Flavisolibacter tropicus: one gene and its partner. The protein of the gene in region 1 binds, or shares a complex with, the protein of each later gene. Links are inferred from orthologs where the notes say so. Each region holds a gene or a part of one and is shown in the gene's direction. Other genes may lie near its edges.

Region 1 (7,980 bases):
GTAGTTTTTACGCTAACATCAACTGTGTCTTTGCCATTGCGTAACACTTTCAGTGTAACCGGTGTGCTCTTAAACTGGCGTTTTACTTTTTCAAATTCATGGAAGTAAGGTGTAGGCTGATTATTCAGCGCCACTATCTGATCACCTTTTTGTAGTTTACCGCTGATATAATTTACATCGTCAGAAAGGCTGTCAATGATAATAGGGAAACGCGGAGAAACAAAACCTTTCAATTGGTTTTGCGTTAGCTTACTTATAAATCCTTCTGGCAGGTTAATGACTGTATCCTTTCCGCTTCTGTTGATAGTCAGGTTGGCCTTTTCATTCAACATTAAGCTAGCTGGAAGGTCGTTGTAATAAGCCAGCGGTTTATTATTAATGGCTGTGATCAAATCGCCATCTTTAACACCCACATTCGTAGCCAATGAATCGGCCGCCAATCCATAGGTCAGGTTTTTCATGGGCAGGCGCTCTTCACCCCAAACAAAAAGGATCATAGCAAACAGCACCAGTGCCAGGATAAAGTTCACTACTACCCCACCGATCATAATGATCAAACGTTGCCAGGCTGGCTTGCTACGAAACTCGTAAGGCTGAGCCGGCTGGTTCATTTGCTCTTTATCCATGCTCTCATCAATCATACCAGCAATCTTCACATAGCCACCCAAGGGTACCCAGCCAAGACCGTATTCTGTTTCTCCTATTTTCTTCTTCCACAGGGAGAACCAGGGATTAAAAAACAGGTAAAATTTATCGACGCGGCAACCAAACCATTTTGCAGGAAAGAAGTGCCCCATTTCATGGAGTACAACCAGTATAGAGAAAGCCAAAATAAATTGCCCGATGTTGGCAAATAAGGCGGACCAATTAACAGCTAATAAAAACATATTGAATGATATCAGAAGAATCTTTTATTGAAAAAATCAAGTAACAAATATCTTATAATAAACCAACCTGCGTGCACCCTTTGTCATTTTAGGACGCAGCTCAGCTATTATTAACGGTGTTTTAAGTGTTTGATTTTACAGCTTGATCATCTCTGCGGCATAGGTTCTGGCCTCACCATCGCTATCCAAATACTCCTCCAAAGTAGGCTGTTGAATGAACTTCACTTTTTGCATGGTATGCTCTATAACATCCGTCATATCAAGGAAGCCCAGCTTGTTCCGTAAGAACGCATACACCGCAATTTCGTTGGCGGCGTTCATAATACAGGCCAGATTTCCTCCCTTATTCAGGGCTTCAATGGCCAGCGTGAGATTACGGAAAGTGCGATAGTCGGGCTCGTCGAATGTTAACGTTTTGAACTTTTTGAAATCGCAACGCGGATAGCTATTTTGAATGCGCTGAGGGAAAGCTAAAGCGTATTGAATGGGTAACTTCATATCTGGCAGTCCCATTTGCGCTTTGATGCTACCATCTTCAAATTGCACCATGGAGTGCACGATGCTTTGTGGGTGTATAAGCACCTCAATCTGTTCAGGACGTAGATTGAATAACCATTTGGCTTCAATCATTTCCAAACCCTTATTCATCAATGTAGCTGAATCTACGCTGATCTTGGCACCCATGCTCCAGTTGGGATGTTGCAGGGCGTGCTCCCGTTTTACATTCACCAGGTAGTTTGGCTTACGACCCAGGAATGGTCCACCAGAAGCGGTTAGCAAGATCTTCTCAACCGGGTTGCGGGTTTCCCCTACGAGGCATTGAAATATTGCGGAATGCTCGGAATCGACGGGAATAATTGGTACGCGCTTTTGAAAGGCCGTTTGCATTACGATATCGCCAGCCACCACCAGCGTTTCTTTATTAGCAAGCGCAATAGCCTTGCCGGCATTGATGGCGCTAAGTGTAGGTTTCAAACCAGCATAACCAACAATGGCTGCCAGCATGAGGTCATAGATATCCATACCTGCCACTTCTTCCAATGCTTTCTCTCCAGCAAATACTTTACTATCCGAAGATGCTAAAGCTTCGCGTACTTTGGCATATTTACTTTCATCGCAGATCACCACCACGTTTGGCTTAAACTTAATCGCCTGTTCAATCAGTAGATCCTCGTTGCCATTGGCGGTCAATATTTCTACAGAAAACTTATCAGGGTTAGCCGCAATCACATCCAGGGCCTGTGTACCAATAGACCCTGTTGAACCAAAGATGCCAATGCGTTTTATCGAGGCGTTTGCATTCATAGTGGATTTATAAAAATAAGTAAGTCATTAGGGAATAACAAAATAGGTTCATTATGACTCTATCCAGTTTTGTAAAGCGTTAGCAATAGCACGATCGTTACTTAAGCGAGGCACTTTATTCTGCCCGCCTAACTTGCCGATCGATTTCATATAATCAATGAAGCCATTCTTGCGCACCACAGAAATTTTCAGCGGCTGCAAAATATTACCCCTGATCAGATCATCGTAATAGATATTTTTTTGACGCAGGTTCTCATTTACCTGTTGTGCAAAGGCTTCAAGATTGTCAGGTTTGTTTTCAAATTCAACGAACCACTCGTGGTAGCTCTTTCCTTCGCCCTGTTGAATAAATGGAGCTACGGTGAATTCGGTGATGCGTACATTGTTTCTTTCAGCAGCTTTTAACAGGCTGTGTTCTACTTCTTCACCAATAACGTGCTCACCAAACGCCGAAATAAAATGCTTGGTACGACCTGTAACAACTAAACGATATGGATCTGTACTAACAAACTTTACTGTATCGCCCAGGTTGTAACTCCATAAACCGGCATTATTGTTTATAATCAAGGCATAGTTCTCTCCCACTTTTACATCGTGCAAAGAAAGACGCGTAGGATTATCATTAAATATTTCGCCAGCAGGAATAAATTCAAAGAAGATACCGCTATTGGTATTTAACAATAGGCCTTCTTCTGTTTGCGTATCCTGGAAAGCGAAGAAACCTTCAGAGGCAGGGAAGGTTTCGATAGCATCGATCTTCTGACCAATGCTTTCAAAAAGTTTTGCTCTATAAGGTTCAAAGTTGACGCCGCCATGCACCAACACAGAGAATTGCGGAAAAAGGTCTTTGATCCTTTTACCACTTTTTTCCTGCAAGCGATCAAAGTACATCTGCACCCATGGCGGAATACCGCTGATCAGTGTCATGTCTTGGTTGATCGTTTCCTCTACAATCTTATCCAACTTGGTTTCCCAGTCTTCAATGCAGTTGGTCTCATAGCTGGGCAGTTGGTTAGAGCGCAGATATTTAGGAACGTGGTGATTGACTATGCCGCTCAAACGACCTGTAGGAATACCGCCAATACGCTCCAGCTCTGGCGAGCCAGACAGGAAAATTAATTTGCCGTCGGCAAAGGCTGTATTTCCTGTTTCAGCCATATAGCAGAGCAAGGCATTACGGGCTGTATTGATGTGGTTGGGAATCGATTCATTTGTAATGGGAATGTATTTTACCCCACTAGTAGTGCCAGAGGTTTTGGCAAAATAGATGGGCTTACCCTTCCACAGTACATTATGCCGGCCCTCTTTTACCTTATTTATATAAGGCTTAAAGGCCTCATAATCGCGAATGGGCACGCCTTGAGTGTACTCCCTATAGGAGTTAATATTTCCAAACTGGTGATCTTTTCCGAACTCTGTATTCTTTCCAACCTTTAAAAGCTCCTTTAAAATAGCATCCTGATCGGCAAGGGCAGTATGCATACCCTTACGTATTTTTGAATGTATATAGGAAGCAAAAGGCTTTGCTAATAGTGATTTGATTTTCATCGTAGGCTTATATAAAGCTGCTGCCCCTCTTCCCAGAGGGAAAAAATGGCTGCTAAACCGGCACGAATATACTGAATAGCCGTTAAGGCGCTCTTAATTTAGCTTTAACAAAAGGGAAATTGTTGGTCACTTCAGAAAATACCATTACCTTTGCCAACCTAATTTTTGAACCGTTATGTTCGCAATCGTAAAAATAGCTGGTAAGCAATTCAAGGTTGAAAAAGACCAAACTTTATACGTGCCTAATATTAAAGGCAACGCCGGCGACAAAGTAGAATTTGGCGAAGTGATTTTAGCTGATGCCAACGGAAATTTATCATTTGCAGATGCTGTAAGTGTAAAAGTACAAGCAGAGATCCTTGATCATGTAAAAGGTGATAAGGTAATTGCTTATAAGCAAAAGCGTAGAAAAGGTTTCCGTAAAAAATTAGGTCACCGTACGCACTATACTAAAATCAGAATCAGCAATATTGCTTAACCCTTTGTCAGCTTAGGGAATTATTAATTAATAACTATCATTTTTAAAATAAACTATCATGGCTCACAAGAAAGGTGAAGGTAGTGTAAAGAACGGCCGCGACTCAAACAGCAAGCGTTTGGGCGTAAAAATTTACGGTGGTCAACCCGCTATTGCAGGTAACATTATTGTTCGTCAACGTGGTACTGTATATCACCCAGGTTCAAACGTAGGTGTTGGTAAAGACTATACACTGTTTGCTTTATCTGATGGTGTTGTTGAATTCAAAAAAGGCAGACAAAACAGAACATTCGTATCTGTTAATGCCGTTGAAGCAACTGCTTAATTGCCTTGCCTGAATTAATGGTGCATAAAAAATTTGACGGTATAAAATTTGTTTCTAACTTTACTATCGTTATTTTTTAACTAACCATTAAATTCAAAAACTATGGCAACAGCAAAAAAAGCTGCCAGCAAAGGTTCAACATCTAAAGCAGCTCCTAAAAAGGCAGCCGCTAAAAAAGCAGCTCCTGCTAAAAAAGTAGCAGCAAAAAAAGCAGCTCCTGCAAAGAAAGCAGCAGCTAAAAAAGCAGCTCCTAAAAAAGCAGCAGCAAAGAAAGCAGCTCCTGCTAAAAAAGCAGCTCCTGCAAAGAAAGTTGCAGCAAAGAAAGCAGCTCCTGCTAAAAAAGCAGCTCCTGCAAAAAAAGCAGCAGCTAAAAAGAAATAAGAACAAACTTTCTTATTTATATGGGTCCCGATTATTCGGGACCTTTTTCTTTTATTGCAGATTATGGGATTTAGAATGGATTTCGCAGTAAGAGAATAAAAGGATGGCTTGTTTTCATAGACACCAGAGACCTCTCCGCTAATACTTTTCATTTATAAAGAATCATTTCTGCCTCTATCTAAATTATCAACTTCACAAAAAATATAACCGTTACTTCTAAACTTATTCATGCAGCTTCCCCCTGCAGCATTTGAAACGACAAACTTCTTTGCCGGATCTTTCCTTCGTCCCTTCTCCCCTTTTTATTTGGAATCCATTATTCGCCAATGAGCATTGGCGATTCACTATCTTGCAGTCATGGATAATTACCAGATAGCAGAGCAACTGAACTTACTTTCCAAGTTAATGGACATTCATGGCGAGAACAGCTTTAAGTCTAAGAGCTATTCATCGGCTGCGTTTGCCATTGAGAAGTTGCCACAGGCCTTAAGTACGTTACCCGAAAACAAAATATCCTCTATTAGAGGCATTGGTGAAAGTGTGGCCAAGAAGATTGTAGAACTGGTACAAACAGGCGAACTATCAGCTTTGAAAGAGCTGTTAACTATAACTCCTGAAGGTGTTTTGGAAATGATGAGCATAAAAGGTTTGGGACCTAAAAAGATTCACACTATCTGGAAAGAATTACACATAGCTACCATTGAAGAATTGAAAGAAGCTTGTCAAGAACACCGCATTGCCAAGCAAAAAGGCTTTGGCGATAAGACAGAACAAAAAATTCTAGAGGCTATACACTTCCAACAACAGAACAAAGGAAAGTTTATGTATGCCGAAATAGAAAGTTTTGCAGAAGCCTTACAAACCAAGCTATCTGAAAAATATAGCCAGGCCCAGACAAGTATTACCGGTGCCTTTAGAAGACAACTAGAGGTAATAGAAACCCTGGAATGGGTAACTACCTTATCAAAAGAAAACCTGATTCACTTTTTCCCTAAAGAAGAAACAGAAATCCTTGATGAGAGCGATGCGCATATTCATTTCTTGGCAAATGGCTCTATTCGATTATACTTTCATTTAGCATCACCAGAAAATTTTATACAGAAGTTATTTACTACTACTGCTAGTCCGGCGTTTTTAGAAGCTTTTGGCGCAGTAATCACAAGTGAAAGTGAAGAAGCTATTTTTAGCACTAAAGGGCTCCCTTTCATTCCTCCTTATTTAAGAGAGAACAGCGATGTTCTACATAAAATCAAAGAGCAGGGTGTTCCAGATGTAGTGCAAGTCAAAGACATTAAAGGACTGATACATTCACACAGCACCTGGAGCGATGGTTCTTATTCGCTAGAAGAGATGGCCAATGAACTGATTCGCCTTGGCTTTGAATACCTTGTTATCTCAGACCACTCAAAGGCTGCCTCTTATGCTAACGGCTTAAGTGAAGAACGAATAAAAGAACAGCATCGTGAAATTGATGCCTTAAATAAAAAGTTAGCTCCTTTTAAGATCTTCAAAAGCATTGAGTGCGATATATTAGGAGATGGCAGCATGGACTATAGCAATGAAGTGCTATCTAGTTTTGACATGGTGATTGCCTCTATCCATAGCAACCTGGATATGGATGAAGAGAAAGCTATGCAGCGTTTAATGGGTGCCATTACCAATCCTTATGTAACTATTTTGGGACACATGACGGGCCGCCTGGTTATTCGCCGTAAAGGCTATCCTGTAGATCATAAAGCCATCATTGATGCTTGTGCAGCCAACAATGTGGCTATAGAGATAAATGCCAGTCCTTACCGCCTGGATATAGATTGGCGTTATATAGATTATGCCTTGGAAAAAGGCGTACTTCTTTCCATCAACCCTGACGCCCATGCGTTGGAAGAGTTTGCTAATATTAAGTATGGTGTATTAGTAGCGCAAAAAGGAGGATTAACAAAACAGCATAACCTCAGCAGTTATAGTCGAGAAGCATTTGAAGCCTTCCTTCAAAACCGAAAAGCCATAAAAAAGCTTAGTTAATTGTAGGTAGTTCTACAACGAAAGTAGTTCCACCTCCTGGATTGTTTTCAAACCAGATATTACCTCCGGCTTGCTCAACGATACTTTTTGACATGGCCAATCCAAGCCCTGTTCCGGAAGACTTCGTTGTGAAGTTGGGGGTAAAGATCTTAGACTGCATTTCTTTGGGAATACCAATACCATTGTCTTTAATGTGAATAGCAAACATGCCTTCACGTTGTACTGATTCTATAACCTCTACAATACACGCTTTCTCATTTGAGCAAGCTTCAATTGCATTCGTTAACAAGTTAGTAAACAAGCGATTCATGTGTGTTTTATCCGCTTCTATGTACAAGGCATGAGGCAACGGATACCACTTTAATGTAACCTTAGGGTTAGCCCGATTTAAATCGATTAACCCTTCTAAAACTGCATGAAGATCAAAACGCTCTAAGTGGCGGTAACCAATATTTGCAAATCGGGCAAAGTCGGCAGCGATCTTAGAAAGATGGTCGATTTGCTCTACAAGCGTATTGGCCACATTGGTCGTTAAATCTTTTACATTCGGCTGGTTATTATTAACTGCTTTTTGCAAATACTGAATGCTCAACTTCATAGGTGTTAGTGGATTCTTGATCTCATGCGCTACCTGGCGCGCCATTTCCCGCCAAGCCCCTTCCCGCTCACTTTTGGCCAAAGCAGTAGCACTTTCCTCTAATTGATGTACCATTTTATTATACTGCGTTACCAGCTCTCCTATTTCATCGTTACGATTCCAAACAATTTCCTCATTAGTTTTACCCAACTGTATTTCCTTCATCTTATCTCCAATGATGGAGAAGGAACGTGTAATGCGGTTTGTAATAAACAAAGCAATAACACCTGCGATAAGGAAAATAAAGGCGTTCAGATTAATGATAGTCACTAAAAAATTAGAAATCTCCTGGTTCAGATCAATCTGGGATAAGAAATACGGGATATTCAGATAGGCATATACATTTCCTTCTTCATCTCTAACAGCCGCATAAATACTTAAATACTGCAGGGAGCTC
Region 2 (5,450 bases), 4.0 Mb from region 1 along the record:
TTTGGATGGGCTATAAGTGGACTAAACCGGGTTCATGGTTTAACCAATTGCGTATCAACTATAACCTAGGTCATAGCATGCGATTTACAGGTAATAAGTACCAATCTCTTTTTACCAACGTTAACTCTAATGCACAATTAAAGAACTTAGCTTGGGTAGGTGGTTTTATTGGTTATAATCCAGAAGGCAATGATTATAATGAGCCAAGGAAAGGCGGCGATCTATACTTTACTACTTCTAAGCGTTGGAATTTAGAAGCCTGGTATGAAAGTAATAGCGCCAAGAAATACTCTTTTGGTGGAGATGTGTTTGCCGGCTTATACCAAATGGAAAAAGGAAGAAGCTACTTCATTAACTTGTATCATAAATACCGCTTCAACGACAAGTTTTCCTTAAGTCAATCTATCAACTTTCAGCCATTTTATAATAATGTAGGTTTTGATGGCTTCGATGGCGATCAAGTTGTTTTTGCTTTACGAGACCGCAGGACAACTGAAAATTCTATTAGCGCTAAGTATAATTTCAATTATAGATCTGGTATTACGATACGTATTCGTCACTATTGGAGTGAAGTAGATAAAAGCCGTTTTTATCAATTGAATAAAGATGGCTCAACTAGCGCATATACGCCTGGCAGCACTTATAATGGTGGTGACGTAACCTTTAACCAGTTTACATTATTTGCAGAATACACCAAGCAGTTTGCTCCAGGTAGCTTTATCAATATCGTTTGGAAAAATGAAAATGATAACGATGCGACAATGGCTAATCACCAATATTTCAAAAACTTTAATAGAACGATATCAGAGCCTCATTTAAATAATCTATCGGTACGCGTATTATACTACCTTGATTATTTAGATCTTAAAAAATGGCGTAAAAAGAAGGCCTAACCATCAGCCTTTAATAATCTTATTAAAGCTTGCTGCTATTCCTTTTATAAGGGATGAACTGAAACCTTGGTGTTCCATTTCATTAAGTCCGGCTATCGTGCAACCCTTAGGGGTGGTTACTTTATCAATCTCCTGTTCAGGGTGGGTGCCTCTTTGAAGCAACAATTCTGTAGCACCTTTAACTGTTTGTGCAGCTATTAAACTGGCAGTGGCGGCATCAAAACCTATTTCTATACCGCCTTGAATATTGGCGCGGATATAACGCATTGCATAAGCTGTACCGCAGGCACCCAGTACCGTAGCCGCATCCATAAGCTTTTCATCTATCACAGTTACTCTGCCTAGATTACTAAATAGTTGCTCAACAAGTTTTATGTGATCGAGCTGAGCGTTTTGGTAGCTTAGACAGGTCATACTTTCTAAAACGGCAATGGCCGTATTGGGCATGGCCCTAAAGAGGGGAAGTTTTTTTTGAAGGACACTTTGTATGTCTTCAATAAAAATGCCTGTAACTACTGAAACCAGAATATGTTTATCGGGGTGTAAATCATTTTTGAGTCCTTCCAGTACTTCCTTTATTTGAAAAGGTTTTACAGCTATAATTACCAGATTACTATTTTGAATGGCTTCATTGTTATTGGCTGTAACTTTTACTCCTTTCTTCTCCAGCTCCCGTAAGGTAGATGGGTTTCGCTTAGTAATATATATATCAGAAGCTTGCGAATAGTTACTTTTCAATAAACCCTCGGCAAGGGCTACTCCGAGGTTGCCGCCACCAATTATGGCCACTTTTTTATTCATAAATAGTTGTTTGGAAACCTGAAGTTATAATGGGCTTAACAAAAAAACACTTGAGGTATGCCAATTTTTAATGTGGAAAACCTACCTTTGCGACCCCAAAGTAGTTCTTTATCGTCCGTTTCAAACGGAAATTGAGGAATTTGGGAGACCCGGTAGTCGCTGAGATGAAGGGTCGCTTGAACCAATAAATCAGAAGAAAATGGCAAAAGAAATCACTGGCTATGTAAAGCTTCAGTGCAAGGGTGGCCAAGCAAACCCTGCACCTCCAATTGGTCCAGCATTAGGTTCCAAAGGTGTTAACATCATGGAATTCTGTAAGCAATTCAATGCTCGGACTCAAGATAAAATGGGAAAAGTACTTCCTGTTTTATTAACTGTTTACTCAGACAAGTCTTTCGACTTCATTATCAAAACTCCTCCTGCAGCTGTACAGTTAAAGGATGCCGCTAAAATTCAAAGCGGTTCAAAAGAGCCAAACCGTAACAAGGTTGGTAAGGTAACTTGGGCTCAGATCGAAGAGATCGCAAAAGACAAGATGCCTGACCTGAATGCGTTTACTTTAGAAAGCGCCATGAGCATGGTAGCTGGTACAGCGCGTAGCATGGGTCTGACTGTTGAAGGTCAAGCTCCATGGGAAAAATAAGTTTTGAACCTCTTAAATGAATTGAAAAATGGCTTTCATTCCTAAAAAAAGAAAAGCAGTAAACGGTAAAGTTGATGCCAACAAGGTATACAGCTTGAAAGATGCTTCTACTTTAGTAAAAGAAATAAATACAACAAAGTTTGACGCTTCCGTTGACTTACATATCCGTTTAGGCGTAGATCCTAAAAAAGCTGACCAAGCTATCCGTGGTACAGTTACTTTACCTCACGGTACTGGTAAAACAAAGAAAGTATTAGTGCTTTGCGGCCCAGATTTGGAAGCTGCTGCTAAAGGTGCCGGTGCTGACTTTGTAGGTTTAGATGAGTTTGTACAAAAGATTGAAGGTGGTTGGACTGATGTTGATGTAATCATCGCTACTCCAGCTGTAATGCCTAAGATCGGTCGTTTAGGTAAAATCTTAGGTCCTCGTAACCTGATGCCAAACCCTAAAACTGGTACAGTTACTAACGATGTGGCTGGTGCTGTAAATGAAGTTAAAGGCGGTAAGATCGCGTTTAAAGTTGATAAAGCTGGTATCATCCATGCTTCTATCGGTCGCGTTTCTTTCTCTCCAGAAAAAATTGCTGAAAACAGCCAAGAGCTGATCAACGCAATTATCAAGGCAAAGCCTTCAACTGCAAAAGGTACTTACCTGAAAGGGTTGACTATGGCCAGCACAATGAGCCCTGGTATTACTGTAGACACTAAATCTTTTGTTCACTAATTCAGGTGATTAATTCACTAATCATCTAAAACTTATTATCATGACTAAAGAACAAAAAAATGAAGTAATAGAAGCGTTGAAAGAGAAATTTTCTCAATACAACAACTTCTATGTTACCAATACTGAATCCCTTTCTGTTGAGCAAGTAACCAAATTGCGTCGTGCTTGCTTTAACAAAAATGTGGAAATGCGTGTGGCTAAGAACACGCTGATCAAGAAAGCATTAGAATCTTTAAATAACGAAAGCTATACTGGTGTTTACGATTCTTTAAACAATGTAACTGCTTTGTTGTTTTCTGAAAATCCAAAAGAACCAGCTTTGATCATCTCTTCTTTCCGTACGGAGAGCAAAGGTGAGAAGCCTGAGCTGAAGGCTGCTTTCATCAATGGTGATATTTACACTGGCGACAACAACCTGGTTACATTAACAAAGATCAAGACGAAGAACGAGTTGATCGGAGAAGTTATTGGCTTGTTGCAATCTCCAGCGAAGCGTGTATTGGCTGCTTTGTTGCACCATCACGAAAAGCAAGCTAACGGTGGCACTGCTGAAGCAGAAGCACCTGCAGCTGAATAATTAGCTAATTAGCTAATGTGAAAATTAGCTGATGATATAACCCAGGCCTGAGGGTCAATAAAGGCAAATTTTTTTAATAACATCCTCCGGAGTCTAAAACAATGAAGGGGGAAAAAATTTTAAACAATGGCAGACGTTAAACAACTTGCTGAACAATTAGTAGGCCTTACTGTTAAAGAAGTACAGGAATTGGCTGATTTCATGAAATCTGAGTACGGTATCGAGCCTGCTGCTGCTACTGTAGTAGCTGGTCCTGCTGGTCCTGCTGCAGCTGCTGCTGAAGAAAAAACTTCATTCAATGTTATCCTGAAAAGCGGTGGTGCTTCTAAACTGAACGTAGTTAAGATCGTTAAAGACTTGACTGGTTTAGGTCTGAAAGAAGCTAAAGATTTAGTAGACGGTGCTCCAAAACCTGTTAAAGAAGGTGTTGACAAAGCAACTGCTGAAGACATCGCTGCTAAGCTGAAAGAAGCTGGTGCTGAAGTTGAAATCGCTTAATTCTATTTCAACAATATACTAGAACCCCGCATTAGCGGGGTTTTTGTTTATAAGGGCTCGTTATCAATCTCTCATTTAGAGAATAAAGTAGGGTGAGATCTTAGTGTAAGTGGCCTCATCAATAATGAGTATCTTCTTTAAATCCTCAATAGTTTTAAATTCTCCGTGCTGGTTCCGGTATTCTATAATTGCATTAGCCAATTGCCATTTAATGTAAGGGTGGGCCTTTAGCTCCTCTTTTGTTGCAGTATTTAGGTTGAACTTTTTGACTGAAAGTGTATTTAACTGTAAATATCCTTTTATGGCTTGATAAGTTGAGTCTGGCAGGCCATAGGTTTCTTTAATTTGCTCAATTGAATGGAATCCACCTAATTTGTCTCTGAAGTTTACAATTCGGTTGGCTAACTTACTGCCAATGCCAGGAAGAGCAATGTAAGCTCCTGTATCTGCACTGTTTATATCCACTATTTCTATTTTTTTCTCTTTCCTTTCATATGTGTAGGTTGGGTTGGTATAGTTGCGTTCATATTTGCTCTCTACCGAAGTAACTTGAATGTAATTAGCTATGTAGTTATAAAAACCTTCGGGCAAACCCCATATCTTTTGAAGATCTTCCGGTTTATAAAACCTTCCACCTTTGTTCCTATAATTGATAATTGTTCTAATGGTTCGCTCTCTAAGTCCCAACTTAGCCCACCCCTCAGCTGGTAATGTATTTGGATCAAAAACAAAGCGTTTACCTTTGGTAAAACCTGGCATACTGCTGGGCTCATAATTGTAAGAGGTAATACTTCTCGTTTCTGAATTGGTTTCATTTTGGTGTTGTACAGTATCCAGCATACGTGCAATGGTTGGATCAATAGGGGTAGGGGGATGGTAAGTACGGGAGAAAAACCTGGGCAAAAAGCAGATGATCAGGATCAAGGATAAAACAAAATAAATTCCTATTCGGTCCTTTTTAGTAAAAGTCAGATAGTCTCGAAGGATTTGTTTCGGACTCATGCAGTTAGTTTGATTTCTGAAAATTATCTAAAAATTTGTGGCTTAATATTTGTTGTCGTGAAAAATTCTGGTTTTCCCAGCAAAATTCTTACTTTTGCTGTCCTTTAGTTTTGGCCAAAAACAATTTTGACGTTACAATACATTCTCAAGTAATTGATTTTCAATAGCTTTTATTTTTCAAATAAGAGCCTGAGAAAGTCTTGTCTCGTTTAAAACAAAAACCGGTTTTTATACATATGTCTGCTACAACAATGAATCAAAGGATCAATTTCGGAAAAATTGGAAACATTGCCGATACTCCTGATCTTCTGG

Evidence for each region. Proteins that work in one complex are often made in the same cells at the same time.
Region 2: rpmA (region 1) and rplL share a complex: the UniProt entries of both Escherichia coli proteins name them as parts of the 50S ribosomal subunit. The link is inferred for Flavisolibacter tropicus from one-to-one orthologs.

What each region holds. Positions count from the first base shown.
Region 1 is NZ_CP011390.1:1,243,922-1,251,901, forward strand. Bases 3,218-5,909 are described here. They hold rpmA (50S ribosomal protein L27), read left to right. Parts: upstream 3,218-4,276; coding sequence 4,277-4,543; downstream 4,544-5,909. Other genes in these bases: SY85_RS05100 (GH3 auxin-responsive promoter family protein), read right to left, coding at 3,218-3,740; rplU (50S ribosomal protein L21), read left to right, coding at 3,916-4,218; SY85_RS05115 (hypothetical protein), read left to right, coding at 4,646-4,924; SY85_RS05120 (helix-hairpin-helix domain-containing protein), read left to right, coding at 5,282-5,909. Also shown: RIP metalloprotease RseP, read right to left, coding at 1-887; SY85_RS05095 (1-deoxy-D-xylulose-5-phosphate reductoisomerase), read right to left, coding at 1,023-2,192; more of SY85_RS05100, read right to left, coding at 2,244-3,217; more of SY85_RS05120, read left to right, coding at 5,910-6,946; SY85_RS05125 (sensor histidine kinase), read right to left, coding at 6,939-7,980.
Region 2 is NZ_CP011390.1:5,218,269-5,223,718, forward strand. What follows is about bases 2,645-5,450. They hold rplL (50S ribosomal protein L7/L12), read left to right. Parts: upstream 2,645-3,764; coding sequence 3,765-4,136; downstream 4,137-5,450. Other genes in these bases: rplA (50S ribosomal protein L1), read left to right, coding at 2,645-3,061; rplJ (50S ribosomal protein L10), read left to right, coding at 3,102-3,638; SY85_RS22370 (ComEA family DNA-binding protein), read right to left, coding at 4,212-5,138; rpoB (DNA-directed RNA polymerase subunit beta), read left to right, coding at 5,375-5,450. Outside these bases: SY85_RS22340 (DUF5916 domain-containing protein), read left to right, coding at 1-893; proC (pyrroline-5-carboxylate reductase), read right to left, coding at 897-1,694; rplK (50S ribosomal protein L11), read left to right, coding at 1,894-2,337; more of rplA, read left to right, coding at 2,366-2,644. UniProt on the Escherichia coli protein: The binding site for several of the GTPase factors involved in protein synthesis (IF-2, EF-Tu, EF-G and RF3). Is thus essential for accurate translation.